Regions from separate parts of the Neobacillus niacini genome, predicted to be linked through region 4. Evidence: riboswitches for the same ligand, from Rfam matches in the RefSeq annotation. Region 4 holds a riboswitch; each other region holds the start of a gene.
What was found. A riboswitch is a leader RNA that binds a small molecule or an ion and turns the genes downstream of it on or off. The one in region 4 is predicted to bind thiamine pyrophosphate.
Positions count from the first base shown of each region.

Region 1: it holds a riboswitch for thiamine pyrophosphate, as region 4 does, so the genes downstream of both, ACN6MT_RS19570 (thiamine phosphate synthase) here and thiW (energy coupling factor transporter S component ThiW) in region 4, are expected to answer to the same signal.
Region 2: it holds a riboswitch for thiamine pyrophosphate, as region 4 does, so the genes downstream of both, tenA (thiaminase II) here and thiW (energy coupling factor transporter S component ThiW) in region 4, are expected to answer to the same signal.
Region 3: it holds a riboswitch for thiamine pyrophosphate, as region 4 does, so the genes downstream of both, ACN6MT_RS08930 (YkoF family thiamine/hydroxymethylpyrimidine-binding protein) here and thiW (energy coupling factor transporter S component ThiW) in region 4, are expected to answer to the same signal.

Region 1 covers NZ_CP183883.1:3,963,453-3,971,357, forward strand. Annotated here, with positions in the region: gene thiO (glycine oxidase ThiO) at 1-785, opposite strand, end outside; gene ACN6MT_RS19570 (thiamine phosphate synthase) at 787-1,524, opposite strand; TPP riboswitch at 1,525-1,633, opposite strand; gene ACN6MT_RS19575 (hypothetical protein) at 2,558-3,133, opposite strand; gene ACN6MT_RS19580 (aldo/keto reductase family protein) at 3,875-4,819, opposite strand; gene ACN6MT_RS19585 (EamA family transporter) at 5,109-6,053, opposite strand; gene ACN6MT_RS19590 (class II aldolase/adducin family protein) at 6,171-6,755, opposite strand; gene otnK (3-oxo-tetronate kinase) at 6,774-7,905, opposite strand, start outside.
Region 2 covers NZ_CP183883.1:938,760-946,664, forward strand. Annotated here, with positions in the region: gene hprK (HPr(Ser) kinase/phosphatase) at 1-884, shown strand, start outside; TPP riboswitch at 964-1,067, shown strand; gene tenA (thiaminase II) at 1,181-1,867, shown strand; gene ACN6MT_RS04495 (amino acid permease) at 2,161-3,498, shown strand; gene ACN6MT_RS04500 (SIS domain-containing protein) at 3,584-4,597, shown strand; gene frlD (fructoselysine 6-kinase) at 4,665-5,450, shown strand; gene ACN6MT_RS04510 (GntR family transcriptional regulator) at 5,518-6,246, shown strand; gene ACN6MT_RS04515 (peptide ABC transporter substrate-binding protein) at 6,324-7,905, opposite strand, start outside.
Region 3 covers NZ_CP183883.1:1,906,540-1,914,444, forward strand. Annotated here, with positions in the region: gene ACN6MT_RS08915 (sugar efflux transporter) at 1-216, shown strand, start outside; gene ACN6MT_RS08920 (ROK family protein) at 249-1,163, shown strand; gene ACN6MT_RS08925 (molybdopterin-containing oxidoreductase family protein) at 1,273-3,312, opposite strand; TPP riboswitch at 3,647-3,746, shown strand; gene ACN6MT_RS08930 (YkoF family thiamine/hydroxymethylpyrimidine-binding protein) at 3,833-4,432, shown strand; gene ACN6MT_RS08935 (ECF transporter S component) at 4,433-5,014, shown strand; gene ACN6MT_RS08940 (ABC transporter ATP-binding protein) at 5,001-6,620, shown strand; gene ACN6MT_RS08945 (energy-coupling factor transporter transmembrane component T family protein) at 6,607-7,386, shown strand; partial or broken gene ACN6MT_RS08950 (C39 family peptidase) at 7,404-7,905, opposite strand, start outside.
Region 4 covers NZ_CP183883.1:3,831,339-3,839,243, forward strand. Annotated here, with positions in the region: gene ACN6MT_RS18945 (SDR family oxidoreductase) at 1-196, opposite strand, end outside; gene ACN6MT_RS18950 (ABC transporter substrate-binding protein) at 206-1,210, opposite strand; gene ACN6MT_RS18955 (ABC transporter permease) at 1,225-1,968, opposite strand; gene ACN6MT_RS18960 (ABC transporter ATP-binding protein) at 1,965-2,708, opposite strand; gene ACN6MT_RS18965 (acyl-CoA reductase) at 2,720-4,168, opposite strand; gene ACN6MT_RS18970 (long-chain fatty acid--CoA ligase) at 4,165-5,250, opposite strand; gene thiW (energy coupling factor transporter S component ThiW) at 5,267-5,776, opposite strand; TPP riboswitch at 5,853-5,960, opposite strand; gene thiE (thiamine phosphate synthase) at 6,230-6,841, opposite strand; gene thiD (bifunctional hydroxymethylpyrimidine kinase/phosphomethylpyrimidine kinase) at 6,905-7,711, opposite strand; gene thiM (hydroxyethylthiazole kinase) at 7,724-7,905, opposite strand, start outside.

The DNA.
Region 1 (7,905 bases), 130 kb from region 4:
ATTTCCCCATTCCGTTTTGGTACGAGATAACAGCGTTTATCTGAAAAAATCGTTGTGTTGATGATCGGCTTTTCCGACCTAACGGAAAAGCATTCGCCTTTCACGGGATACACATGAATCTCCATTCCTGATTCACGCATTAATTTTGCAGACCAAGCTCCAGTGGCAACGACAACTTGATCACAGTTTACAATGCCATTGCTGGTTATAACGCCTTTCACCTGACTGTTTTCAAATTTAAAAGAAAGGACCTCCGTATTTTGGCGTATTTCCGCCCCGAATTGGACAGCTGCTTTTGCAAAAGCTTGTGTTAACTTTGCTGGCTGCACATGACCATCATTCGGGAGATACATTGCACCAGCTAAACTAGGTGACAGGGATGGCTCCATTTCTCTTAATTCCTTTGTATCAAGCCATTTTATTGCCGGATCCCACTTCCTTTGAAAGGTGACCTGTTTTTTTACTTCTAATGCGATTTCTTCGGATTCTGCAATTTTAAACATTCCTTTATTCACATACTCAATATCGACTCCGCTGTATTCAAATAACTCACCAGAGAGATCAGAAAACATCTTCTGACTTTTTAAAGCCATCTGGAATAAGGGACCGTCTTGTTCCAGCTCCGCTTGTGCTGCTAGCATTCCTGCAGCTGCACTTGAAGCTTGGCAAGCCAATTGATTCTTCTCAATAATGATTACTTTTCTTCCTATTTTTGATAGCTGATAGGCAATCGAGGCTCCGTTAATTCCACCACCGATTATGGCAACATCAAATGAATTTTCCAATTTATTCACCCCCTTTATTTAATGCCTTACGATAAGCCTTTACTGCCAATAATGGGTCACGCGCTTCTAAAACACCTGACATAACAGCAATCCCTTTTGCCCCTTCCCGTAGAACCTGCTCCGTATTATCAGGTGTTATCCCTCCAATGGCAATCACATCAATATCTAAATTTGATAGCATTTTTAATTCCTCAAGACCTTTTGGGATCTTACCTGGTTTTGATTGAGAATGGAAAACATGTCCGTATAGAACGTAATCTGCACCCTTCTCTTTTGTTTTTAGACCTTCATGATAGGAATGGATAGAACTCCCTATCCTAAGCTGAGGAAAGTTTTCTTTTACACTGGCTGCATCTAAACTATGAAAGGCTAATTGAACGCCTCTCGCCCCTGTTACGAGTGCAACATCTGCCCGGTCATTAATCATGATCTTTGATAGTGGTATGTTATTTTTTGTTAAAAGTTCGACGGTTTGAAATAGTTCCCTAGCACTTTTTTGTTTTTCTCGTATATGAATGGCCGTTATATAGGGATGAATATCCTTTACAATTCCCACTAACTGTTCGATTGCCATTTTACCATTGGAGATAATATGTAACTCTTTGCCATGTACACTCGTTAAAATACAAGTCCCTCCTATATGAAGATTCTGCTTATCAATGATCAAGTAAACAGCAAAAAACCACTTCCTATAGTAAGAAAGTGGTTGAAAAATTTGAAATAAGCATTTGCTCTCCAAATATTGAATTTCCCACTTCCCTACGCTGGTATTACCCAGATCAGGTTCATAGAGTCCCGAAGTAGCACTTCAATCTCAGCCTTTTAAAAAGGCACCTCTAGCGGATTTGATTCATCTATTCATTTGAAATAATCACCTTACATGGTTAATATTAGCACACTGATTAGAAATGTCAATTTTCTGATTTTGATTATTGGAGGGTATAACAAGAGAAAAAAGGTGCGAGGGAGCATTAAAGGGATACCCCTAGCACTTTTCTTGTAAATGAATAAAACAAAAAGAATAGAGTTTCCAAATCATTTGAAGATTTAGCACTCTATTTGTAATGTCCTTTGATCCTCAACTATTTGTTTCGATTTCTGAAGGACTTCATTCGTTTTCCTTTCTTCTCCCGTTAACTGTTTTTCTACTTGTTCAATTACGGTATCTAAATGTCCCTTTACCAATTCTAGTTAATTTCTGATTCTGTTCCACACTAATCATGTAAAACCCTCCCGATAAAATCAGTTTTAAATTTTCTATAATTAGATTAACAGAATCTTTTTTTATATTTAAAATGTTTATTTTGTTTCTTATTTATAGCTTTTTTATATAAATCGAGACTAGGGGGACGGTTCTTAAAGTGGACAATCGAAAGTTTTGCGCGCAAAAAGGCACCACTAGTGGTTAAACCTAGTTGTGCCTTTGCTGTTTTCTAGGTAGAAAACCCTACGCAAAAGTTTTAATTGTCAGAGAAGAATGAAGTCGTGGTCCCTGGTCTATGGGAATTTAATCTTTTTGATGACGGGTAGACTCTGAGCTCGTTTCATTCTTGGAACCTGCCTAGGGTTCCTAATGATGAAAGAATTTATTAGAAGAAGGCAGTGATTTAGTGTTCACTGAACGAAAAAAGAAGGAGACCAAATTTTTGGTTGTCTCCTTCTTTTCGTTTCAATTCATGAAGTTGTCTTCTATATCGGTTTTTACTTTTTAAAAAAATGTCGCCAATGGCCCAATCTGACACGCCAAGGACATGCAACAGTTACCTGTGTTTTTAGAGAACTTCCATTTTCTGAGCACTTTTAATCAGCTTAATCTCTCCATTTTTAGGGATTAATTCACTGATGTTTTCATATTTGTCTTCCCTTTTTGACTGGTTTAAGTTCGCCGCTACATATTCCTTAAAGGAGTAGCAAAAGAGTTTACGGGCCACTCTTCCTCTTTCACCAATTAACTTAAACCAATTTTGCCCTACATAAAAAGGATTCGTTAGGATTCTATCAATAACATATGCTATACGGTCATCTTCTTCCCCTGGATTAAATCTAGTTTTAGTAGAAAGAGCCAAGATAAAATAATTTTTAAATTTATCTATTTCTAGTAAATGAAAATGGTACTTCTCACGCTGCATTTGATTAATATTTCTTAGAACGGTTTTGATACTTTTTTCAATATCAATCTCAAATTTACTCGCATCTCTCCAAGTTGATAAACGAGAATCAAAAATGGAAAGTGTTAGTATATAATATCCTGCATACTTTTTGGGATCAAATACTTCATTATTAACTTGGCTTTCATCTTCTGGTATTACAACAAATTTTTTATAGTCAGCAAAGAAATTTTCAATCATATCGAATCCCTTCTTTCATACCTAGTTTAATTTGCTGAATAAAATGACTTAATCTAAATCTCTCTACAGCTAATTTCATTATGGAAAAAGTACCAGGGTGATCTACTCATTTTCTTTTTTATAGCGCAGTTCTTCTCGTAAACTGTCAAAATAACTTATATGGTCCAATGAATCGTGGTTTGTATGTATATATTTCTTTATTCATATTTAAAGTCCTCCTTATTCTTTCAAAAATCCTCATCTTTCACGGTTTTTAATTAAAAAGTCCTATGAGCGAATTGATAATTTGTCGTAACAGGTCTTTTGGCCGAGCCTGTTCCAATACAAGGCAGGGATTATTGTAAAAAACAACAAAAATAGAGTGCTAAAACCTTTAAAGATTTAGCACTCTATTTTTAATGGTGTATTATTCTTCTTTTTAAAGATTGGCTCTGTTATAACTAAATGTTGATATGAAAAAATAAGCGGAGAAATTCCGACTGAATTGCGAAATATCCATATTTTCTTATATATTAAGAGGAGTTTTTCCTTTTATATGATCCAAACCTTTGGATTTTGTCCTATTTAGAGCAGTTAAGCGGAAAATCTCCGCTTATATTAGCTTTTTGAGCTTCCTCATATACATTAAAAGGAAATCCTCCGCCTATGATTTTCCATACCACCATGAAAATCAACAATGAATAATAACAGAGCCTAAAGATTAAACTGCTTACTTATCAATGGAATGAGCTAAAATTGTTTCTATGCCAAAATCCCCTCAATTTTTTCAATAACCTCACTCGGAAGTTCAATTTCGACAGCTTTGACATTTTCTTCTACTTGGCTTGGTCTGCTTGCACCAATTAATGCGCTTGAAACATTTGGCTGACGTAAAATCCAGGCTAACGCAAGGCTAGGCAGCGTGATTTCTAATTCTTTTGCAATGTTCTCTAATTGCTCTACCTTCGTAAAGGTAGTCTCATTCAACATCCCTTTCATGAAGTTGTTGATTTCTGCATTGGAGGCTCGGCTATCCTCTGGAATGGTATTTCCTTTATATTTTCCTGTTAAAATTCCCTGAGCGAGAGGAGAAAAGACCACCTGTCCAATCCCATGCTTTGAACTCACCGGAATCACTTCTTTTTCAATATAACGGTTTAACATGTTATATACAGGCTGGTTCACGACAATTCGATCTAAAAGGAATTTATCCGCTACAGAGACGGCTTCTTCAATCTGAGCCGCACTCCATTCACTTACACCAGCATAAAGAATCTTCCCTTGACGAATTAAATCATCAATGGCTCTCAATGTTTCTTCCACTGGCGTTTCTGGATCATAGCGGTGACAGTAAAAAATATCAACATAATCTAAGTTCATTCGCTTCAAGCTCGCATTGGCTTGTTCAATCACATGCTTCCTCGATAATCCGCGGTCATTCGGTCCTTCACCCATTGGCCAGAACGCTTTTGTCGTAATGACATAGGATTCACGTGGATATTCCTTTAATGCCCCAGCCATCACGCGTTCCCCTTCACCACGCTCGTAAACATTGGCAGAATCAAAGAAGTTAATTCCTAGTTCATAGGCTTTATGTATCGTTTTCTCAGCCGTGTTATCTTCAACCGTTTTTCCGTAGGTTAACCAGCTTCCTAAACTTATTTCACTTACCTTTAACCCACTATTCCCTAAACGTCTGTATTTCATCGACATCAAACCTCCCAGAAAAATTAGAAAAACGACCTTCAGATACCACTATATAAAATTCGGACTATTTTTACAATTATGAAATACTCCAGGATTTGATTTGACGTTGTCCCTATAAATCGATTAATCTGGGTTTTCTTCAAGTAAGTGATTTAGCAAGTCTGTCATTTTTACTGTGTCACATACTCTTACAATTGCATCTCCAAATTTTCCTTTATACATATCATGATTCTTTAGAAAAATATCTTCAACTCAAGCGTATTTTGAGGTAAATGGTTAGTGGTTGTGATCAACTATGTTTTTTTAATTTACCAAACATGTTCGCTTGATTTTGTGCAAATTGTTTTGTTGGTTTATTTTTTATCACTTTTTTTCTATCTAGCAAAGTTGGTAAACTCATGCCGAGAATAATGGTTACAATACCTACTATTTGCAAAGTAGTAACACGTTCACTTAATAAGATAACTGATACCATTACCGCGATTGGCAATTCAATCGCACTTAGTATCGATGACATACCCATTCCAACTTTAGGAACTGCAATGGTAAATAATAAAACGGGAATAATCATACCAAATAGGCCCAATGCCAAACCATATATCCAAAGTCCTTCATGAAACAAAGTCCCATTCCAAATAATTTCTGGAGACTGAAAAACAGTCGACATTAAAAAAGCAAAGAAAGAAACTAAAACTAACCGGCAAGAGGTTGTCAAACCTGCAGTTGCCTTGCCATTCACAAATAAAAAGAAGGAATAACAAAGAGCTGCTGCTAACCCCCATATCCACCCTTTAATAGGTATTTGGGATATATCAACATCAATCAAACCAGCTGCTGGTATCGTTCCTGCTACTAATATGATTAAAGAGATCAATTCAATTCGGTTTGGAAATCGGCGTCTTGTTATACAGGAAATTAACATGCCTATCCATGTAAATTGAAACAGGAGTACGACTGCCAAAGAAGCAGGCAAAAAGTTCAAAGAACGACCATACAAAATATTTGTTAACCCTGTTAAAATGCCTGCAAATATAAGAATTTCAATTCCCTTAAAGCTTATTTTGGATCTATTTGTAAAAAGGTAAATACATAAGGCTATACAAAATCCGATAAAAAATTGGCTGGTAACTGCCTCTGAGACTGAAAAACTACTACGCATCGCTAGTTTTATGATGGTGGAAACTACACCATAACTACTCGCTGCAATAACGATCAATAAAGGATACATATACATCTTCATCATTCTACATCCTCTTTTATTTTTTTATGAAAAGGTACGAAAAAAGGAGCATTTCCAGATGAAAATGCCCTGTTTAAATTCCTCTATTAACGCGTTTGTGAACTAGTAACGTTATCGTTCTTTTCGTAACTCCCATGCAATCCGCGCACTTTCTTCTAATTCTTCTAGTATATAAAATGCTTCCATAATATCTTTTCCGGGTACGACCGGTCCATGATGGCTTAAAATCCAGCCATCAGAATCCTTTACACGTTTTTCAAATGCATGAAACAGTTCTTGACTTCCCGGTTTTTCATAAGGAATTAAGCCAACATTTCCTAGTTTCATTTTCAAATATGGTGTATGATCCGGTATACAATCTGATTCATTTAGCCCAGGTAAACAACTCCAAAGCACACTATACGTACTGTGTGTATGAAGAACTGCACCTATATCTGGTTTTGCTTTGTATACGGACAAATGTAACGGCCATTCTTTACTTGGTTTTACGTGGTGATATTGATTTCCATCCATATCAAGAACTGCAAACTCATCTGGTTTCAGCGTTCCAAAGCATGTTCCAGTAGCCGTAATATAAATTTTATCTTCATGTAAAAAGCTTAAGTTCGCGACGCTTCCCGTAGCTTTTCCACGTTGAAAGAGACTATGGGCAACCCATATCGCATGATTAATCTTTTTATCTAATGAATCTCTCATATTTACCACTTCTCTCTATTATGTTAAAGATAAAGCACGCAGGAAAAAATCAGAAGTTCCAAAGTTTCCACTTTTAAATACGATTCGAATTCGGTAATCCTCTATCGGTATCATGATGGGTACTCCGGGTGCAATACTATCTCCAATATGGTATCCATTGAAACCAAGCCTTTTTGCTACTGCCCCACTCGTTTCACCACCTGCCACAATGATTCTGTGGAACCCAGCTTGGACAGCAAGTTCTGCTAAATCTGCAGTTGCTTTTTCTAATTTTTCTGCAACTTCTTCTTTGCCTTGTTGTTGAATTCGTTTTACATTCTCAGGAGTGTCACTGCTATATACTAAAATCGATTTTTCTTTATTTTGAGAAATCACATTCCAAATCTTCTCTACGGATTCTTCACCTAAAAGTAATTTCATCGGATCCACAAAATACGTTTCGCCGCCATATTTTTGATATTCTAAAATCTGGTATCGTGTCGCTTCACTGCAGCTCCCTGCTAATAGGAACGCAGGTGACTCAGACCGTTCAAATCCATTTGCTTCAACCTTTTTTTTAAACATTTTCGCCAATGGGTATGCTAGACCACTACCACCCGTAATAAGTTTCAGATTTCCAAATAACTGGACCAGCTTTTGGGAATCTTCTTCTTTCTCGTAATCTGGTACAATATAAAATTTTTCATGCTTATTTTTCATTCCTGCAATGAACTCGTCTACTTCTTCCTTATTGGAAGAGTCTGAGATTTTTACACTAGGGAACATGCTTTGTGCATTCATTAAACGAACAAGATCACAATCCGACATTGGTGTAAGCGGATGATCCTTCATTGGGCTCTCATGCAATGGAACTCCATTGACATATAAGCACCCTTCTTTAACCGTACGCCCATTTACCGGAAGCGCAGGACAAAGAATTGTATAAGGAACATCTAGCTTTTGCATAACCGCATCACAGATTGGCCCAATATTCCCCTCAGGTGTAGAATCAAATGTAGAGCAATATTTTATATAAAATTGTTGTGCACCTTGTTCTTTTAACCAGCTTATTGCCTCAAGGGAATCTTTAACAGCTTCTTTTGGATCTTGGGTACGGGTTTTTAAAGCAATTACACATACCTCCGCCTGTTGAGCCTCATCAACGTTCGGT
Region 2 (7,905 bases), 2.9 Mb from region 4:
TGGCTGGGGAAAACCATCTGCAGAAGGTCATTACACAGCCCCGGGTGCATCGTCCGGGTTTGGAATTTGTGGGCCACTTTGACTTTTTTCCGACGGAACAAGTACAAATTTTAGGGAAAAAGGAAATTACCTACTTACATAAGTTGAGCAGAGAGGAACGTAAAATTCGGATTGGCAATATTGTTCACTACCATCCGCCATGTTTTATCGTAACGGCTGGTGAAGAAGGACTTACTTATCTAATTCACCATTGTACAGAACAGGGTATTCCCTTGTTAGTGACAAAACAGCCTGAGACAACTTCAGAGTTTATCCCTAAATTGGATGCGTTCTTGGTGAAGGAATTAGCACCAGAGATATCTGTTCACGGAGTTTGTATGAATGTATCAGGCATCGGTATCTTACTTCGCGGTAATTCGGGGGTCGGAAAAAGTGAGACGGCCCACACATTAATTCGCCGTGGCCACCGGCTGGTATCGGATGATATCGTGGTCCTAAAGAAACTGAGTACGCAAACTATTTTGGGTACCCATGATGGAAAATCAAAAGAGTTTTTGGCTCTGCGTAGTATAGGACTGCTTAATGTCGTCCGTTTATATGGTCGTAAGGCTTTCCAGGATGAAACACGGATATCCCTTGATATTCACTTAACGAAGTGGGAAAAGGACGCTTTATATAATGATTTAGAACAGGAGTATCATTATACCGACTATATGGGTGTTAAAATTCCTTGCATGGAAATCCAACTGCAGCCTGGACGTGATGTGGCTGGTTTAATAGAGGCTGCTGCAAATAATTGGTACTTAAAGCAGCAAGGATACAGCGCAGTCGAAGAATTCATGAGCCGGGTTGAGGCTGATATAAAGAATTCTGGCAGGGATTAACTATTGGATTTGTCTTTTAACGGTAAAAATAGTTTGACTTAAGTAGAAAGTGAATATAGACTGAATACTAAGTTAATAGGAAGACCACTAGGGGAGCCATTTTATGGCTGAGACAAGAGTTATCTTGGACCCTTTGAACCTGATCTAGTTCATACTAGCGTAGGAAAGTGGAGTCTGTGTATGAATATTTATCATAACTATTCTGCCGCTCCATTTTTGGAGCGGCTTTTTCGTGTTTATAAATGCAGCCGCTCCCTTCTAGTGTCTTCTAATAAATAATAAGGGAGAGAAATTTGATGAGTTTTTCAGCAGAATTGAGAAAAGAAGCAAATCCGATTTTTAATGCGATTTTTGAACATCCGTTCGTCCAAGGGATTGCAAAGGGGGATTTAAAAAGCGAACAATTAATTCATTATGTTAAACAGGACTTTGAATATTTGAATTCCTTTATACGAATCTATGGAATCGCGGTTTCCAAGTGTGAGAATCGTGAAGATATGGAAATGTTTAATAAGCAGATTTCATTTATATTAAACAGTGAAATTCATCCACATCATAACTTTTGTCAGGTAGCTGGTGTTCCCTATGAGGTATTACATGGATATCCGTTATCCCCATCAGCACATCAATATATACGTCATATGCTTACAGTTGCACACGAAGGAACATTAGGGGAAATTTTAGCTGTGTTATTGCCATGTCCGTGGACATACTGGGAGATTGGGAAGAAATTATTAACGGAAGTGGATCCCGATCGCTCTCATCCTTTTTATGATTGGATTCGTTTTTATGGCAGTATAACGGATTCAATTACGATTAAATTTTGTGCCCGCCTAGATGAATGGGCAAAAAATGCACCAGAGAGAGAAAAGGAAAAGATGAAGGAACATTTCTTAATTAGCTGTCAGCTTGAATATATGTTTTGGGATATGGCTTATAAACTTGAAGAATGGCCTGTGAAAATGGAGGCTGTGAAAGGCTAAATTAGAAAATAAAAGAGGTAACTACTACCTCCTTCCAATAAAAATTTGTTTAATAGGTAAAAGACGCTTCTAAAGGAGGCGTCTTTTTTGTGATGAATAAAATTTTTAAAGATATTTAATAAATTGGTTATTGTAATTTTTATAATATCTGATTATAATACAAGACATAACAAATAAAAAAGCGTTTTCAAAAAGGAGGGTTAATCAAATTAAACTGACAGGAATGCAAGAAAAAATCTTTTAAGAAAATAAAGGAATTAGGAATCTTACCATCTGACTTGGAGGAACTCTTTATGAGTAATGTGACTCTTACGCGAAAACTTGGATTTTGGGCAGCTCTTGCCATTGCGGTTGGAACGACTGTTGGTTCGGGAATTTTTGTATCTTCTGGTGATGTGGCAAAAGCTGCTGGTACACCCGCTATTTCTATTCTTGCATGGATTATTGGCGGAATCATTGCTATTCCACAGGTCATGGTGCTCGCGGAATTAGCGACAGCATATCCTCAAAACGGAAGCGGCTATGTGTACCTAAATAAAGCAGGTTGGAGACCTTTGGGCTTTCTATATGGTTGGGCCACGTTCTGGGCATTAGATCCACCATCGATTGCCATTATGGCATTGGCGATTGTTTCCTATGTAGCATCCTTTTTACCATTTTTCAATGGTATGGCTGGAAAATTACTTGCGATTGCAATCATTCTCATCATTACTTCCATTCATTATCGAAGTGTAAAAGAAGGCGGCAAGTTCCAAGTCATTATTACGGCCGTGAAAATCATTCCATTCCTAATTGTCATCGGATTGGGGCTTATGTATTTAAACCCTGGGAACTTTTCCTATGTACCGGCGTCCGGTGAAGTGAAAACAAGTTTAATAGGTGGTGTTTCTGCTACTACTTGGGCGTATACGGGAATGGCGGCAATTTGTTTTATGGCTGGGGAATTCAAAAATCCAGGAAAGGTCCTGCCGCGAGCTCTTATTAGCTCAGTTTTAATAGTCTTGGCGTTATATACATTGCTTGCTGTTTGTATTATAGGTTTAATGCCTTTTGAAAAATTAATTAATTCTAGTGCTGCGGTATCTGACGCTGTCAAGTATATCCCGGGACTCTCTGATGTTGCCTCCTCATTTGTTGCTGTTACAGCAATTATTGTCATATTGGGATCGTTGAGCTCGTGCATTATGTTCCAGCCTCGTCTGGAATATGCAATGGCAAAGGATGGTCTATTCTTTCAACGTTTTGCGAAGGTTCATCCGAAATATGAAACACCAAGTTTTTCTATTATTGTTCAGGTTGCATATGCCTGTATTCTTGTGATGTTTAGTAATTTAACAGCATTACTGGGATATTTTACGCTCATTCAATTGCTCATTAATATTATGGATTTTGCTGCAGTTTATAAATGCCGTAAACGTGAGGATTATAAGCCCGTTTATCGTATGCCGGTTTGGCGATTGACCACGATTTTAGCTATCCTTGGTGCAGCATGGCTTGCTTGGGGAACTTTCACTTGGGCCCCAATAGAAGGGATGATTGCTGCACTGATTGTCATTGCAACAGGTCTCCCTGTTTATTACTATTGGGAAAAGAAATATGGCTCGAAAAACAAAAGCAATCTAGTTGCATAATACAAGTGAAACTAGGAAGTTAGTTCGTTTTTTACTAAATTTATAAAATTATAAAGTAGTTATATAGTTAAGGAGGAAAATGTTGATGTTAAAATATGATGAAGAATTATTTCTAAGACTTGTAGAAAAAGAAGGCCTTGCTTTCCGCGGGCAAATCGAAGATATTGTTGATGGAATATGCAAAAAGGGCTACAGCAATATTTTCCTGATTGGTGCTGGCGGAACAATAGCGATGATGTATCCTTATGAATATATATTAAAATCGAATTCTACTATTGATGTTCATGCGGAAATTGCTGCTGAATTCATGGTGATGAATAATAGGCATTTTAGCAAGGATTCCGTTTGTATCTTTACATCTGTATCGGGAACAACGAAAGAAACAGTTGAAGCAGCAGAGTTTTGTAAGGCAGCAGGTGCAACTACCATTGCATTAGTAGCGGAGCCGAACACGCCGTTAACTCAAATTGTGGACCACTGTATCACAACTGGATCTGAAACACATTCTTTTGATACGTTCTTCATGCTTCTGTATATGTTCGTATTCCGTTTCATGTATAACAATAACGAGTTCCCGCAATATGAGCAGTTTACAAAAGAGGTGGCATTATTACCGCAGGCCATTTTAAATGCTGTGAAAGCTTTTGATAAAACCGCTGAGGAATTTGCAATTAAGCACAAGGACACGGACTATCACATGATGGTTGGCTCCGGCAATTTATGGGGGAATACATATTCCTATGCTATGTGTATTTTAGAAGAGATGCAATGGATTCATGCGAGGTCGATACATGCAGCAGAATTTTTCCACGGTACACTGGAATTGGTGGTCGAAGATACGAGTGTTATTTTACTAAAGGGTGAAGATGAAACACGACCACTAATGGACCGTGTGGAAAGATTCGCTGAAAAGATTACAAACCAGCTCACTGTAATTGATACAAAGGATTTTAAGATGGAAGGGATTAGTGAAGAGTTTAGAAAACACTTTGCTGTCAGTATCAATTGGTCTGTCTTAAGTCGAATCAGCGTATATCTTGAGCGGGAAAGAAATCATCCCTTAACGCTAAGAAGATATTACCGACAAATGGAGTATTAAAATGCCTGTGAGCACTACTTACTTAGTAGTGCTCGTTCCTTAATGTTTAAGAAAGAAGGGAATAAAGATGAGGATTGCAACAGTCGGAGATAATTGTATGGATGTCTACCAAACAAGCGGGAAGGCCTATCCTGGAGGGAACCCTGTCAATGTAGCCGTTTATTTAACAGAATTAGGTGCTGATTCCTCTTATATTGGCTGGGTTGGCAGCGATACTTATGGTGAATTAATGCAAAATGAGATTTCAAAAAAGGGTGTTGATATTTCTCATCTATCAAAGAAGAACGGAAAAACGGCTGTTACCTTTGTCGAACTGGTCAATAATGATCGTGTTTTTGGAGATTATGATGAAGGTGTGATGGCCGACTTCATCTTAACACAGAACGAACTTGACTTTATTGGAAAACATCATCAACTAGTACATGCTGGTGTTTGGGGGCATGTAGAAGAGTATTATTCTCATTTTAAAGAAATGGGATTACAGACATCCTTTGATTTTTCTAACCAATTAGATCATAGACTTGTCAAAACCCTGCCACAGTACGTGGATTATTCATTCTTTTCCTATACGCAGGATGATCCTTTTATTCGCCAATTTTTAAAGGATGTAAAGAATAATGGCTCAAAAATTACTATAGCGACTTTAGGTGAGAATGGATCACTTGCTTATGATGGTGAACAATTCTATAAAAGCGGTGTAGTAGAAGTAGATGTGGTAGATACAATGGGAGCGGGAGATTCTTTTATATCTGGGTTTATTTATGGAAAATTGAAGGGTTTTTCTACTGCCAAATGTTTAGAGTTGGGAGCCGAAACGGCAGCGAAGACGATTCAATACTTTGGTGCTTGGTGACTGTTGTAGTCAATCAATGTATAATGATTAGTATAATTGTCAAATGACGGATAAGGATGGATTTAGTATGAGTTTAAATCCTTCAACCCCACAGCCATTATACATGCAAGTTAGGCAAATGTTGAAGAATGATATCCAAACTGGAAAATATAAACCGGACGAGCAGATTCCAACTGAAGCAGAACTTTGTGAAATCTATAACGTAAGCCGTATTACGATACGTAAGGCCATTGAGGAATTGGTAAAGGAAGGAGCCCTGACACGAATTCCCCGTAGAGGCACCTTTGTTACATCAAAAAAGTTCCATAATGAATTACTATCTGTAAGCGGATTTTCAGAATTTAGCCATCAGTTGGGTATGATACCTAATTCTCGAATTTTACGAAGTGAGGTTATTCCTGCACCTGAAGATGTTGCGAAGCACCTATTAATTGATGAAGGTAGTCCTGTTCTAGCACTTGAACGGCTTATGTATGTAAATGACCGTCCTCTTTTCTACGATATCGCGCATTATTCATTAATTCGGTTTCCAGATTTAGAAAAGAAAATCGCAGGGAACGAATCAACTTATAAAGTCCTTTCTGAAGAGTATCAGACTGAAATAGTTAGTAATGATAAGATTATTGATGTTATTGGTGCGACAAATGACTATGCGAAATTACTAGAATGTGATATTGGAGCCAATCTTTTTAGAATCTTAAAAATTGCATTTAATGCTAATGACGAACCTGTACATCTCTCTACTTTTATGTGTGAGACAAGTAAAGTCAATTTGACGGTTCATCGGGCAAGATAATAAAATTTAATTAGATAAAAGAGAGGGAGAAATGCCAATTGACATTTCTCCCTCTTTTTTTATATCGTAAGGAGATTTTACTCTTCCCCTACATCTGCCCACTTATATTCGTATGTTGCACCAAATGGGTTCACGAACACTCCTTGGACTTTTGGAGAAACCAATTGTGCTCTAGAGGCCTGGTATACAGGAGCAATTACCGCATCTTCAAATAGCAATTTTTCAGCTTTTAAGAAGTTTTCATAACGTGCGTCATTATCCGTAGCAAATTTTGTAGCTGTTTCACTAACTAATTTGTCATATTCTGCGCTTGAATATCCAGTCATATTGTTTCCGCCATCTGTAATAAACAAGTTCATGTAAGTAAATGGATCAAGGAAGTCAGGGCCCCATCTTGTAAGCTGAAGTTGATATTCCATAGATTTATCTAAATCAAGACGCTGCTTTTTTGGAATTTGTTTGATGTTAATCTTTAATCCTTCTAAATTTGTTGAGAGTTGGTTTGCAACGTATTCAACTAAGTTTTTAGTTGTTTTGTCATCATCTGCAAGAAACTCGAGTTCAACGGAGTCAGTACCCAGCTCTTCTAATCCCTTTGCCCAGAACTCCTTTGCTTTCTCAAGATCATACGTGACAAGATCTCCACTTACTTTTCGGAAATCGTCACCTGTTTTAGGCATTGGTGTAAAGTCTTTTGGAACCAAGCCGTTTGCAGCGATAGAGCCGTTATTTAAAATTTCTCCTACTAAAGCTTCCTTGTCAAAAGCTCTGCTGAGTGCTGCACGAATATTTTTATTGGCTAATGCTTCAGATTTTGTTTGATTAAACTTTAAGAAATACACAAATGTATCAGCTGATACCACATAATCATCATTTGTTGAGTATTGGTCAACAAGATCAGAGGTTAAATCCATTCGATCAACAGTACCTTCTTCATATAAGTCTAGAGCTGTTTGTGGATCTTTAACAACTTTGAAGGTTAATTTATCCATTTTAACTGTTTTATTATCCCAATAATCTTTGTTCTTTACCAAATCCCATGAATCACTAGTACTAGTCCAGTTGTTCATAGTGTAAGGACCATTTGCCAATAAGTTTTCTGAACTAGTGGCAAAACTATCGCCTTTTTCTTCCACAAACTTTTTGTTTAATGGAAGGAATGTTCCAAATGTCGTTAATGTTTCAAAGTATGGTGTTGGATTTTCTAATTCAACAACTAGTGTATAATCGCCATCAGCTTTAACTCCTAATTGATCAACAGTTGCTTCACCTTTGTTAACTTTCTCAGCATTTTTGATTACTCCGTTCATCATATACGGCCCATATTCAGATGCTGTCTTTGGATCAACGGCACGCTGCCATGAGTATACAAAGTCATGGGCGGTTACTGGGTCACCATTGGACCATTTTGCATCCTCGCGTAAAGTAAAGGTCCAAGTTAGACCATCTTCACTTACCTTATGCTCGGTAGCGATCCCTGGTGTAGTTTGTGTTTTTTCATCTAGTCGATATAAACCTTCCATTGTTGCAGCTAAATAGATAAAGGAAGACTCATCTGTAGCTAATGATGGATCCATTGAAGGAATAGCTTCTGGGTTTAAAAAGTTAAGGACCTTTTCCCCTTTTTCCTCCTCTTTCACATCTGTCCCTGCAGGTTCC
Region 3 (7,905 bases), 1.9 Mb from region 4:
GCACCGGGTACGGCAACCACTCTCTATATGAATGTAACCAAAATTGGATCCACTGTTGGCTATCTGTTGTTCGGACTGTTTTCAGAGTTTATAAGCTATGAAAATATGATCAATATTTATTCGTTTTTTGCTGGAGTTGGCTTTCTGATTTTTACTTTCTTTGGAAATGAGAAAATTAAGAGTTCCAAGGGCAAACCAAAAGTTCAGGAGTTATAAAAAATATGGGAGACTGGGGGTAGTAATAATTGGTGAATTACTATGCAGTTTTTGATGTTGGAGGATCTGCTATTAAATATGCCCTAATGGATGAAACAGGATTATTTATCGAAAAGTCTTCTATTCCAACTCCAAAAGAGGGTCTGGAGGCATTTGTTGATACCATTCATCTCATTGTCAAAGGCTATGAGCAAAAGGCAGATATAAAAGGGATCGCACTAAGTGTGCCAGGAGCAGTGGATGTTGAAAATGGACATATCGAAGGAGCTAGTGCCATCCCTTATTTGCATGGACCAAATATTAAAAAGCTTATTCAGGATGTTACTTATTTACCAGTGGAACTTGAAAATGACGCCAATTGTGCAGGTTTGGCAGAAGGCTGGCTCGGTGCAGCAAAGATGGTAAAGGATTATATCTGCATCGTAGTGGGTACTGGAATTGGCGGCGCATTAGTGATAGATAAAAAGATTCGCCGAGGTAAAAATCTGCATGGCGGGGAATTTGGTTTCATGGTTATGGAAGACTATTTGGAGCAGCCTATAGGAGAAGCGTGGAGTGCATTAGGAGCTACAGGTGCTTTGATTAGGAGAGTGGCGAAACGAAAGGGATTGAAGCCACTCTCACTGGATGGAAAAAAGGTGTTCCAAATCGCGGATGATGGTGATGAAGAAGTGCAAGATGAAATCAATAAATTTATCAAACGTCTTGCGGTTGGAATATTTAACCTGCAGTATGCTATTGATCCAGAGAAAGTATTAATTGGCGGCGCCATCAGCGAACGAGCGGACCTTATTGACAAAATCAACGAAGCACTAAGCCAAATGAAAAATAACATCCATACTCTGGACGTCAAAGTAGAAAAATGCCAATTTGGAAATGATTCCAACCTAATCGGAGTGCTATACCACTTCCTGCAAAGGAGAAATGAAAGCAAAATAAGAAACTAAATGAACACCGTCACAGGAAAACCACCCTAATATGAAACCCCCAAGCAGATAATCTGTTTGGGGGTTTACGGTGCCGTCGGTGGTGCCCGTCGGTGGTGCCTGTCACCGTTTATACATGACTGTATATTTTGTTCACGCTGACCCGTCCAGAGAAGAAGGTTGCACCGCCGCCCATGTCGGCGATTCGGTCTGGTGTCAGGTTGTTGACGAGTTGTTTTGTGCCTTCAATGTCTGACCAGAGTCCTTGGGTAGCGACCACGCCTGGAAGGACATTTTCTCCTACTATCGCTTTTAGTATACATTCCCCGCGCTGGTTCCAGACACGAACCAAATCCCCGTCCTCAATCCCCGAAGCCTCAGCATCCTTACTGTTCATATGCAATCGGGGTTCTTTTTCAAGGCCAATGTGTTTGTGATTATTGGAAAAGGTAGAGTTTATGAAATTATGATTAGGTGCTGGTATAAAATGATAAGGATGGTCTCCGTCATTTTCTAAAGGAATATAGGTTGGCAGTGGAGGATATCCGTTTGCTTTCATCCTCTTTGAGTACAACTCAATTTTCCTGCTCGGTGTGCGCAACTTTCCTGGAAACAGTGGTTGTACCTTCGCTTTTAGAAACTGCCTCTCTACTAAACTTTCATAATTGATTCCAACCAAATAGGGATTCGCAGGTTGGTCTAGGGCTTGCTTGATCATTTCTGCGTCTGAGTCTTCAAATGCAGCTTCTTTAAAGCCCATTCCTTTTGCCAGCAAACGGAATACGTCGACATTGGATTTTGACTCTCCGTAAACATCTATTACTGGCTGCTGAATTTGAATGTAATGGTGCCAGTAGGATGTATAGACATCTGTATTCTCAAAAGACGATGTTGCAGGCAATACAATGTCAGCATATTTGGCCGTCTCCGTTAAAAATAAATCATGAACGACCACGAATAATTCCTCTCTCTCAAGCCCTTTCCTTACCTTATTGCCATCTGGAGCTACTACCGCTGGGTTACTGCTATAAACATATAAGGATTTCACAGGAGGATCTAAGGTCAGCAAAGCCTCACCAATCTTATTCATGTTAATGACCCTTGTCTGTTTATGCTTCAATAACCGCGGAAGCTGCAATTTTGTTGTGTTCAGTGCGAGATATCCTGAATTTCCTTTAATCGCACCGCCGCCTTTAATGAGCCATTGACCCGTAAGAGCAGGAAGACATGAAACTGTACGGACGAACATTCCGCCATTGTCATGATGCTGCGGACCGTTGCCAATCCGAATAAAGGAAGGCGAGGTACTGCCATACATTCTAGCAAGCCTATAAATATCCTCAACAGGAACTCCCGTGATTGTTGATACCGTAATAGGGTCATATTGCAAAACATGCTCGCGCAGTTCCTCATAGCCAACTGTATATTGGTGTAAGAAGGAGTCGTCTACGCTATTTTCAGCAAATAAAATATGCATGATTCCTAGTGCCAGTGCTGTATCAGTCCCTGGCAAAATCGGAATAAACCAATCTGCTAATCTTCCGGTCTGATTTTTATGGACGTCTATGACAATGATTTTAGCCCCATTTTGTTTGCGGGCTTTCTGTGCAAGCGCCACTTGGTGCATATTGGTACTAGCTGCGTTAATCCCCCAAAAAATAATGAGCTTGGAATGAATCGTATCTTCTGGGTCAATGCCGAAGCCGCCGCCCATCGTGTATCTATATCCAACAAAGCCGGCTGAGGAACAAATACTCCGGTCCAATTGTGATGCTCCTAAACGGTGAAAGAAACGTCGGTCCATCCCTTCGGCATTCAGATGTCCCATGTTCCCATAAAAGCTATAAGGGAGAATACTTTCTGGACCATCCGTTTCGATAATTGATTTCCACTTGGAGGTTATGGTAGCGATGGCTTCATCCCAGCTGATCCGTTCAAATTTACCTTCACCTTTAGCTCCAACCCTTTGCATAGGATATTCTAAGCGGTTCTCATCATAAAGCCGTTCCGCCATATGCCGAACCTTATTACAAATATTCCCCTTCGTCACAGGATGATCTGAATCGCCTTCCACTTTTACCACTTTTCCATCAACTTTATGTATCAGCAAACCGCATTGATCTGGACAATCTAACGGGCAAACCGATTTAAAAACCCCTTGTTTCTCCATATAGAGTCTCCTCCCCTGTGGTAACACCTTTGGGTGACAGGCACCATTTATACATCATTGTATATTTTTTTTCATGATATGACAGCTATGAAGGTGATGAAGTGCATAAAATTTTCTTTAATGTAAAAATGACTAATGGCATTTCTTTGTTAGTATGAGGTAAGTAGGTTCAAAAAGGGTTGTAATTAGTGTCCTCCTGAGGTGGACAGTGTCCACGAATGGTGACAGGCACCGAAAAGGCAACGAAAAGAGGCAAAGAAAGAGCAACGAAAGAACCCCCTTTACATATTGGAAAATTTATCATATTATTAGGGCAACGAAAAATTGCATACGGTTTTTGCACTAGGGGAGCTTTTTTGGCTGAGAGGACGTTTGTCCGACCCTTATGACCCGATCTAGATAATACTAGCGTGGGGAAGTGCAGGAGAAAATTATCGTTCGTTCAACATTGATATGATTCGACTGCATTCCCGTGGGATGCAGTTTTTTTGTTGCCAAAATATCAATGGGGGTATGTGAAATGTCTAATTTTTGTGGTATGAGTGAGATTACTGGAGCGCGATTTTCGATTTATCCGATGTCTGATAGGTTTGTAGATATTATTCTATCGGCATTAAAAGAAGTGGATACTTCAAAGGTTTGGATGGAAACGGACGATGTCAGCACATGTGTTAGGGGAAGATCGGAGCATGTATTTGATGTGGTGAAAGCTATTTTCCTAGAGTCGTCAAAAAACGGCGATCATGTTGTGCTGCAGGCAACGTTTTCAAATGGATGTCCGGGGGATTCGGCAGGTGATGCCTACCTATCAGAAAACGCTAATCGTTTAAATGAGGAAAAATCACAGAATATTAAACAAGAAGTGGCTGTTCAATTTGCTCTATACCCAATGGGGATTCCAACGTATATGAATGTCATCATGGATCAATGCAAACTGGCTCAAGACCAAGGAACGTTTACAAAAGGTGTTCACTATGCCTCAAGGCTTGATGGTGATGCAAACCAGGTTTTCGAAACATTAGAGGATGCCTTTCAAGGAGCACACGAAAGCGATTCTACACATATTGTCATGACGGTTGCTATGTCTGCCAACAGCCCATCGAAAAAGAGGGTGAAATAAATGCTGGCAAAATGGAAACTTCGTGAAGTCATAGTGTTATCCGTACTTGCTGTTGTTTTTGCTGTTGTCTATTTGTTGTTTCTCCAGCTCGGGAATGTCCTATTCGGCCTTTTTGGTTTAATTGGCTATGATATTATTTTTGGAATTTGGTTTATCGTTTCGATTATTGCGGCTTATATTATCCGTAAACCGGGGGCGGCTTTTCTATCCGAAACAGTCGCTGCTACAGTGGAAGTTATGCTTGGTAACGCCGTTGGCCCGCAATTGATCATCTCCGGTATGATTCAAGGTTTGGGTGCAGAAGCTGTCTTTGCCGCAACTAAATGGAAGAACTATTCCACTTGGGTTTTAATGGCAGCAGGGATGGGTTCATCAGTTTTTAGCTTTGCCTGGGGATTTTATGTCTCAGGATTTGCCGCCCTTTCGCCTAGTTATGTAACGGCCATGTTCTTTGTTCGCCTTGTAAGCGGGGCACTAATGGCAGGCTTACTAGGTAAATATTTAAGCGAAGGTCTTGCCAAAACAGGAGCGTTGAACAGTTTCCCGTTAGGAAAGGAACACAAGCGAAATGTCACTGTTTGAGCCACAGATTAAAGTAGAGGATCTGGGATTTAGTTATGAAGATAGCAATATTTTCAAAGACCTTTCTTTTTCCATTTTAAAAAATCAATCGCTTTTCCTACTAGGTCCAAGTGGTTCGGGAAAAAGTACACTAGCTTATTGTCTGAACAAATTATATCCAGAGGCAGTCGATGGTGTTATTACGGGGAACATCACGTTTGAGGGCAAAAATCTAAACGATTATAAACCGGGTGAACTCAACCAAAAAATAGGGATTGTTTTTCAAGATCCAGAGAGCCAATTCTGCATGCTGACCGTGGAAGAAGAAGTAGCATTTGGTTTGGAGAATTTTCATGTGCCACGGGCAGAGATGGAGGCAAAGATTGACAGAGCGCTAGAATGGGTAGGCTTGCAGGCTGAAAAAAAGACTGTAATCCACACCCTTTCCGGAGGGCAAAAGCAGAAGCTGGCATTAGCTTGTGTCTTTGCGCTCGAACCAGAGGTAATCATCCTCGATGAGCCGACCGCTAATCTTGACCCACAATCCAGCTCAGAATTAGTAGAAACGATCACCAAGTTAAAGCATATACGCCCGTTTACGCTGATTGTGATTGAACACAAGCTGGATGATTGGGTCGAGCTGATGGAGCGCTGTCTTGTCTTAGATTCTAACGGAGCCGTCCTTTTTGATGGCACTACTGCACAATGCTTTGGAGAATTTGCTCCTTTTTTAAAAAAGGAAGGTATTTGGCTGCCAAAAGTAGTGGAAGCTGGAATTTCTGCAAAGAATGAAGGTTTGTATAAAGGGGACCGACTTCCGCTTCGCATGCATGAATTACTGTCAGGGTTAAAGGATTCCAGCGCATTCTTAAAAAAAGAAAGCAAAACCACGACCCAAATGGAACCGATTCTCGAAGTGAACGGTCTTTATGCCCGTGGGCACTTGAAAAATATATCGCTGAGTATTCATAAAGGAGAACGGATTGCTTTGGTTGGTCCAAATGGTTCCGGAAAGACGACTCTATCCAAATGTTTAGCCGGATTACTTCCACTTACGAAAGGGGAGATTCAGTTTCTCGGTGTTCCACTTTCGAAGTGGAAGGAGAAACATTTATATCAATCTCTCGGCTACGTATTTCAAAATCCAGAACATCAATTTATCACAGATTGTGTTTACGAGGAAATTGCCTTTGGTTTAAGTCAAAGGGCAATCGTCTCCTCGGTTCTTGAAACAATGAATCTGCAAAAACACGCAGGTGCCCACCCGTTTGCTCTGAGCCAAGGACAGAAGCGGAGGTTGAGTGTTGCGACCATGCTCGTTCATGAACAGGAATTGCTTATCCTTGATGAGCCGACATTTGGTCAGGATGCCAATACTGCGCATGAAATCATGAGAGTACTTGACGAAAAGAATGGGGCATTTTTCATGATTACCCATGATATGGAGATGGTAGATCAATATGCGGATACCGTTTATGTGTTGGAACGCGGTGAATTGATTTTTTCCGGTACACCTGAGAGGTTGTGGGATAATCCTGAAGTCATTAGCCGTGCAAGACTGAAGCTGCCGTTTAGAAAACAGCTGCAAAATGAAATGGCAAGGAGAGAGATACATGTCGCTACATGAGGTGAATCCGAGTATAAAGGCACTTGCTATCGTTATTTCTATCCTGATATTATCGGCGTTTTTCGATCCAATTACACCGCTTCTAATCATTCTCTGGACTGTAACATTGACCTTTATTTTTGGCAGGGTTTCTTTTAAAAAATGGTTGCTGTTATTCGCTCCCTTTTTATTTATCGCTGTTATTTATGTATGGTCAACCATGTTGTTTCCACGGCTTCAAGAGGGGGACCAAGTTATTTGGCAATGGGGTTTTTTGACGATGACAGCAGAAGGATTTCGAAGAGGTGTGTCGCTGGGGCTCAGGGTGTTAAGCTTTGCCACGTTATCTATTATGTTTACCTTAACGACAAAGCCTACAGATTTTCTCCTTAGTTTAATGCAGCAATGCAAGCTGTCGCCAAAGCTTGCCTATGGAATCATGGCCGGATATCGGTTCCTGCCGTTAATCAAGGAGGAGTTTCAAACCTTGCAAAATGCCCATCGAGTACGGGGGGTAGCACGAGCACGAACTATACCAGAAAAAATACAGCAGTTGAAGCGATACGTTATTCCACTCCTTGCAGGAGCGATTCGTAAAGCAGAGCGAACAGCACTTGCAATGGAATCAAAAGGCTTTACCGGAGAAAAAAATAGGATATTCTATCGCGAGATTAAGCTTTCCTATAATGACTGGGTCTTTTTCATCCTTATGATTAGTGCCGTCGTTCTCAGCGTTTGTATCTCTTGGAAATTCGGCTACTTACAATTTTATAATGGCGAACTTTAAAACAAAAATGGGGTGTCTCAACGGACAACCCATTTTTTTAAATAGAGAACAACAGCTTGTTTCCCCATTTGGTCCCATGCCTGGATAAAGTTTTCACGGTCCACTTTTTGATTTTTTGTTCCGTAAGGGTTGTTAATGTATATATTTGTTGAGTCATAACCGGTTATGACGACACTGTGCATTCTATACGTTATGTTCACGTTTCCTTCCGGCGTCTGCCATGTTTCCATTTCCGAAATGGGAGCAAAAGTACTTGTCGTAATAACCCAAACAGGGTTCCCCTTGGTTAGCTCTTCAAGCAGTCGATCAAAAGAAGAATTTGTTAGGTCCGCCGCATTCAGGTAGTTTTGAGCTAGTTTAAGAATCGGTTCATGGTATACGCCTAATCCAGGACCATCTTCCATATTACCCACAAATCCATATTGGGATTCCCATATGTTCCATTACTATATTGTAAAGGAACTCTAGTAATCTCCTGAGCTAGTTTATTTTTTGTCACAGAAATTCCTTTATAATTTA
Region 4 (7,905 bases):
TTACATCAGCTTGAATCGCCCATGCATCACCGCCAAGCTCAATACAAGAAGCAACCGTTTCTTCAGCGGCTCCCTGATTTTGAACGTAATTAACAATAACAGTTGCCCCTTCTGCCGCAAAACCTTTCGCAACGGCCGCACCTATTCCTCTACTTGAACCTGTAACTAATATGGTTTTATTTTCAAATTTTTTCACATTGTCCCCCTATTTAATGAAGTCTTCAACGATAAAATCAGACATATGTAAATCCTCTTCAATTAAACCTAATTCTTTATAGCTATCGGCACCCTGTTGTAAGACATCCGTTTCTATTGCCCCTAAGCCTCTGTCGCTTGTTGCTTCTGAAATACTAGCTTCGTTCCGCAATTTAATAATCTCTAGATTATGATTTTTATCCTTACCATCAATCGCATGTTTTACGGCTAAAGCAGCGGCTTCCTCCGGTTCGTTCATCATCCACTCCGCACTCGTTTGATAGGCTGCAACAAACTTTTTCAGCATAGCTTTTTTCTCATTGTACGTTTTTTCTGTCACCACAAAGAGATCACTTGGAACATTCAAATAATCTTTTACTTTAATGACATTTACATCTGCCAATCCCTTTTCCCTTGCGGTTACTAAGCCCGTGTCAGTTGCAGCTGTTGCATCCACCTGACCCTGCATCAGCGGGGCAAAATTCAACAGGCCTGTTTCAACAATCGTAACGTCTTTTTCGGTAAGACCAGCTTGATTTAATAGAACTAGAAGATTTTGCCTGGTACCACTCGAAAGGCTATATACACCAATTTTCTTCCCTTTTAGGTCCTCTGGTTTCGTAATATTGCTCTCTTTTAAAGAAACGACATTGAATACGTTTTGCGGATAGATCGTATAAATCACCTTTAATTTCTCCCCTTGATTCAAGGCAAAGTAGAGTGAGCCTGGATCGGTAAAGGCGATATCTGCCTTACCTGAAAGGATATTTTTGATGGCGTCTCCGCCCCCTGCACCCGGTATAAATTCAACATCTAACCCCTCGTTTTTAAAAAAATCTTTTTCCTCACTTACAAGAAGGTTCGTTTGTTCTGCTATCGGCTGACTCCAGCTTGCCATTTTTACTGTTTCTAATTCTGTTTTTGTAGCGGCTTGCTGATTATCTTTTGACCCACAAGCCGTTAACAGCAATACGAGGATCATAACAGCTACTGTAATACTTCGTTTCGATTTCATTTGTAATAAGCTCCTCAATGATTTTTATATTGAAATAAACGACGTTCAATGAAATAAATGATTTGATAGAGAAAAGTTCCAAGAATCGTAATGATAATTAGGACTGAGAACATTAAGGGTGTGTCCATCATGCCTTGAGAGGCAATAATTAATGCGCCTAAACCCTCACTGCCTCCGATAAATTCACCCACTACAGCCCCGACAACAGCTAGAACAACCGCAACCCGAAAACCAGCCATTATACTTGGAAGCCCAGCGGGGATTTTTAATTTGAGCAAAGTCTGCCATCGGGTTGCCCCTAACACCCGAAACAATTCTACTTTTTTAGGATCGGTGTATTGAATGGCGGTTACTGTATTTTCCATTAACGGGAAAAAGCAAATTAATGCCGTGATGACAACCTTAGAGGTCATTCCAAATCCAAACCATAGAATAAATAATGGTGCCAGCGCGAGTTTTGGAACAGCTTGACTGGCAATGACATAAGGAAAGAAAAGCTTTCGGATAAACTCAACTTCACCCATCCATACCCCTGTTAGGATCCCCAACAAACTCCCTAGAAAAAGACCAACAACAATCTCCAAACTGGTTCTGAGAATATGCGGAGTATAATAACCGCTTTTTAATCCATCTATCAGGGTTGTGACCACAACGGAAGGTGCTGGAAGGACTAATTCGGACATTTGCTTGGCCAGCATTTCCCATCCGATCAATATCAAGATGAATAATAACCAGGAATATACCGAAACTTTTTTCATCGTTGTCCTCCACTAATGGCGGTCCGGATTTCCAAGCAAAGCTGACTAAACTGTCCAGAATAACGAAAATCGGTTGTGTGTCGATCTGGAAAATTCACGGAAAAATGCTTGATGATATTCCCTTTATCCATCACCGCAATACTATCTGATAAGTAGACTGCTTCTGAAATATCATGGGTAACAAATAACACCGTCATTTGATGAACTTCACAAAGGTGCAGCAGATCGTCCTGAAGTTCCTCTCTTGTAATCGCATCAAGTGCTGAGAAAGGCTCATCCATATAAAGCAGGGTTGGAGATCCAATCAGCGCCCTCGCAATCGAAACACGACTTTGCTGTCCGCCTGATAAACGAGATGGGTATTCCTGTTTTAAATGAGTTAGACCCATACTTTCTAAAAGGGATTCTGCTCTTTCTACATGTTCTTTGGTTACTTTACGTTTAAGCGATACAGGTAAAAGAACATTATCTACTACTGTTTTCCATTCCAAGAGAGTCGGTGCTTGAAACACAAATCCAATTCTTTCGGACGGTTTTATTTTTTCATTTTGTAAAAGTATGGAACCCTCATTTGGGATTAATAATCCCGCCGCCAGCTTTAACAACGTGGTTTTTCCACAACCGCTTTTACCTAACAAACTATGAAACTTTCCTTTTTCTACATCGAAATTCACGGCATCAACAATCACATTATTTTTTGCATAGCTGTAGGTAACATCTTGTAAACTCAAATAAGCCATTTTCTATCCTCCTAATCGATATAAGCGGCAAAATTCTCTGCATACTCTTCGGCTGAATGCTCTATATCAATCATTTGAACCAAATCTAGTAAATTAAAACGGCCATCATGGTGCCAGCCTGATTCCGGAGAAGTCATCTTTCCTATAGAGGTGATTCTTGTTACCCCCACATTTCCTAACTTTTCAGCCCATTGAAAAAGTTCCCTCGGGGCAGCAGCCACACCTGCACTTTGTAAAAAGGAACGATAGGGTTTAAGATTAGGCAAAATATCATCTACGGTTTCAAATGGTATGACCTTCACCGCTCGATTGGAACAGGTTGGTGAAAACAGCGCACCTGCTTCATAGACAACAGTCCAATGATTTTCAGTTTGACCCCATACCTGTTTGGCGGATCTGGTATAAGATGATATTTCTTCTTGGTTACGCCAATGGATAGCGGCTGTCATTTCCTCCAAGGACAAAGTGCGCCTAGGGTATCTCTTTTGATAACTTTCGAGTTCCTGGGCGAGATACTGTGCAAACGCTTCGGGTGATACATTTCCCCCTTTCTGAACATAGAAAATATGAGGAGAATAACAACCCTGCTGATCGAATTGAATAATGTCGAATGCTGCATGATGAGCAGTGATTAATGCTTTTCGCGAGTCCAGTGCAGTGTTGCTGATTACCCCGAAACTGACTTTATGACCAAATGGCAAGAAACGAGTGGTGACTGGGATTCTACGACTCATTGATTCTAGTGACTGATTACTTCCATAACCGACCACCACATCTGGATACGTAAAAAACTCCTTTTCTCGATCCTCATCTCCGCCCTTCCACCAGACAACCGCTAGGCAATCCTTGAGTTGAGGAGCAACTTCCACTAAAACCTGTGCGAACCATCCGGCAAACAACGGCTCCGCACTCGATACCTTGCCAATGTTACCTGATTTCACCAATAACCCTGAAATGAGACTCCATAACGGGAGGGCTGGTACATTTCCAGCCCATACATGGAGAATTAATTCAGATCCGACTGCTTTAGAAAACCCTCTCTTTATGCGAGGTTGAAAATCATCGAGCAGCAAGGGGTTTCCTAGGTCCTCAACCACGAAGCGCTGCAGCTCCTGTTTGCGGAACTTTTTTAAAAAAGACGTAAGTCCGAGTCGAATCATTTCTTCATCGTAACCAGTTACAATTGGCAGCAGCCTTTCTGCTTTCTTCCGGTAGGTTGAGTTCCGGTCGAGCATAACTTCAATGGCGGTGTCAATAATGGTAATAATCTCCGTAATCGTCATTTTTTTTAACACTTCGGTACTGGCTTTTTTAACCTTCTCGCTCACTTGTTGCATTTGCTTTCTAGTAAGTAACGGCGCTTCTACTTCTAGAGTCACACCTTTTCTTGAAAATGTAAGAATCTTTGACTCTATTACCTCATCCCCAATATCGGGAAGGTATCCAACTCTTTCTCTCATCGTGCAGCTCCCTTTGCAGCCTTGATAAATTCTTCAACCGCAATCGAACAGCCCTTCGCCTCAGTACCTTGTACCCTGCCTAAGAGGAGAAACCCGCCATCCACTTTCATTCCTAAGTCTTCGGTCAAAATGGTGGTGACAGAATTGAAGTTGGCAAGGTCACAATGAACGATGACCCCGCGTTCTCCCTCAGCGACGTCTTCACCTGTTAACGGGTCTATGATTCTCGTTTTCAACCAATGAGGACCGGACTTAACAGACGGAACCCGTTCATTTCCAGAATCATAGAGCTGTGAACTCAATTCCGTCATACCATACATGTTAATGCAATCTTTTCTTGGAACACCTAATACTCTTGATAACTCATGGTAAAAATCATCCAGTTTCCATTCTTTTGACTGATTTTTATATCCACCCGTATCCAAAATTCTGCTTCCAGGCGGCAGTTGGAAACTCCGTCCGATGTTTGTTAGTTCTTCAAACAGATGAACAAAACTGTAGGAAGCCCCTAATAATGCATATGGCTCACCAGAGCGTTCTGCATGCTCCAATTCTTGAATGAGTCTCTCGATTTCAATCCTATTTTCACCTAGGAGATAGTGACTCTCCTCCGTGCCGAACTCCTGCTTCGCAAGCGCTAAATAGCGAGCTAATGAGGAATTTGGCATTTCTTTTTCCGTCGGGAACAGAATTCCCATTCTGATTTTTTCAGTTTCTTTCATAAAGCGCTGTTTAAAATAAGTTTTCATTGAATGATTCCATACCTCTAAGGTCGGATGGTAGTGTTTCCCTTTTATACCTAGTGTGGTACCGCTTGTCATAAAGTATCTCTCTGCTTCTGCAGGTGGTGTACACGTTAGTGGTACCTCCTTAAAAGCATTAATCGGTACCGCTGGTATGTCCTTCCACGTTTTTACGGTCCGGATGGTTTTGCCTTTTTGCTGACAAAACTTCCGGAATGGAAGGTTATTGGTGTATTGATAAGCGAATAGTTGTAAGGCGTTTTGATTAAATTCATCTTCTGAAAGCGAATCTGATTGAAGAATCGTTAGTAAATACTGTATGATTTTCTGCTGTTCCATGAAGGTAAGTTCCTTTCTATTTCAAAGTAGTTCCATGTTGAGTTAGCACAGGTATTTTCTTCTTTAAAAAGACGGAAAGAATGATGGCGCCAATCAGTGCACCCGCGATCGAGCTAAAAATAAATAACGGGATAAAGCCAAATACTGCCGCTTCTTGACCTAATAATAGTGTTGCGATTGGATAGCATAGTATCGCTCCAAGAATGCCTGTTCCTATTACTTCACCGATAAACGCCATATAAATCTTTCTGGTTTTCATAAAAAGAAGTCCCGCTAATAAGGCACCCACCATACTACCTGGAAATGCAAAGAGTGAACCCGTTCCCATCATATTTCGCAGAATGGAGACACATAGTGCCTGGGCAACGGCATAAACCGGTCCTAAGAGAACAGCAGACAAAACATTTAAGAAATGCTGAATCGGAAACACCTTTGTGAAACCGATTGGAATATAGAATAAATTACTCGAAAGTGTGCCAATCGCGATTATCATTGCAGTCAATGTGAGTTTGTGTGTTTTTCTCATAAAAAAAATCCCTCCAAGTTTTTAATAAGCACTGGGGGATAACTGGTTCATACGATACCATTGCCTCAAAAAACAGGTTTTGGATCGTTCACTTCCCTACGCTGGTATAACCCAGATCAGGTTCAGGGGTTTAAGACCACTACAAGTCTAATCTCAGCCTATTCCGGCTCCCCCAGTGCTAGTATGAAATTTTAATAGAATGGTTCTGTTGTTGATTATGTTATTCCGTGGACGATGCGGGTCCGAGTATTGCTTTTCGTTACCGCAAACCGCCTATATTTACTTTGGCGGGCACGAATAGTGCCGTTTCGTTACCGTATTTCACAAAAATCCGCTTTGACGGGCATGAATAGTACCGTTTCGTTACCGTTTTCCACAAAAATGAGTTATTGCGGGCACGAATAAATTAACTTCCATAACTCCCTAACAAAAATCAAAAAAAATCTCGTTAAATCAAGATCGTATCTCTAACACACTTTTTCTTAACGATTTAGCTGCTTCAGTAACAGAAGGAGCATGACTAATCGCAGTTATAACCGAAACGCCATCCGCTCCTGCTGTGATAACCGACCCTGCATTATCCGCAGTGATTCCGCCAATTCCCACAATCGGAATGCTAAATTCTTTGTGTCGAAGTTCTTCGATAAGCTTCGTACCGTTTGAAGGCTTGGCGTCTTCTTTGGTTTTCGTTGGAAAAACGGGACCGATCCCAAAATAATCGGCTCCTCCCTTTAAGGCTGTGACAGCCTCGTCGTAGCTATGTACGGAAACGCCAATGATTTTATCTTCGCCAAGCTTCTTTCTTACTTCCTCCACGGGTTCATCATCCTGCCCGATATGAACACCGTCCGCATTAAGTGAAATGGCTAAACTGATATCGTCATTAATAATAAAAGGGATGTGGTTTTCTCTGCATAGTTGTTGAAGTTGTCGAGCCAGTTCAAGCTTTTGATCCCCGGTTAAAGCTCCGATTCCTTTTTCACGAAATTGATAAAGGGTGATTCCACCTTCAATCGCTTCCTGCAGAACACGAACAGGATGGTCCTTACAGTTGGGACTTCCCATAATAAAGTAAACGTTCAATGCCTCTCTTAATGAATCACTATTTTGAAAATTCAACCTGGTCACCTACCTTATCGTTAACATTCTTTTTCGAAATGCCCAATGATTGGTTGGCCCATGACCTTGACCAATCAGCAGCTGATCTTCTATGGCTGCCTGGATAAACTGCTTCGCTATTGATACAGCTTCATACACACTTAAACCTTTGGCTATTTCAGCCGTGACAGCTGCTGAGAATGTACATCCTGTTCCGTGAGTATTCTTGGTTTGAACTCTTTTACTCGTAAAGGTCTTAAATTCCTTCCCATCAAATAAAAGATCTACTGACACATCACGGTCTTCATCATGGCCACCTTTTAAAACCACATGCTTAACGCCTAAGTCATAAAGTCGTTTAGCAGCTTCCTGTTTATGCTCATTCGTTTTAATCGACATTCCTGTTAATACTTCCGCCTCAGGAATATTCGGTGTAACGACCATCGCTAGTGGCAACAAATACTGTTTTAATGCCGAAATCGCCTCAATTTGAAGCAGGGACGCTCCACCCTTAGCAATCATAACGGGGTCAACCACGACATTTTGCCAGTTGTAGTATTCAATTTTTTCAGAAACAGCTTTGATGATCTCTGCATTAAATAACATGCCTGTTTTAATGGCATTTGCTCCCATATCTTCGCCAATTGACTGTATTTGTTTGCTGACTGCTTCAGCCGTCATGGGAAATACTGCTTGAACCCCAAGTGTATTTTGAGCGGTAACAGCTGTCAGAGCTGACATCCCAAACACCTCTAACTCTTGAAAGGTCTTTAAATCAGCCTGAATTCCTGCACCGCCGCCGCTATCAGAACCAGCTATCGTTAATGCTTTTTTCATGATGTCCACTCCTTATACTTGTTTAAAAGTCGCTAATTGATCAAAATCCTCAGAAGAAACGAGTGACAGTTGATTTAAAAATTCCACTTGGAAACTGCCAGGTCCCCAGTGACCTGTCTTAACAAACGCTTTTTCGGCTGCCATTCCATAAAAGGTTAACGCGGACAATCCAGCAAGGAGCAGGTCCTTTTCGA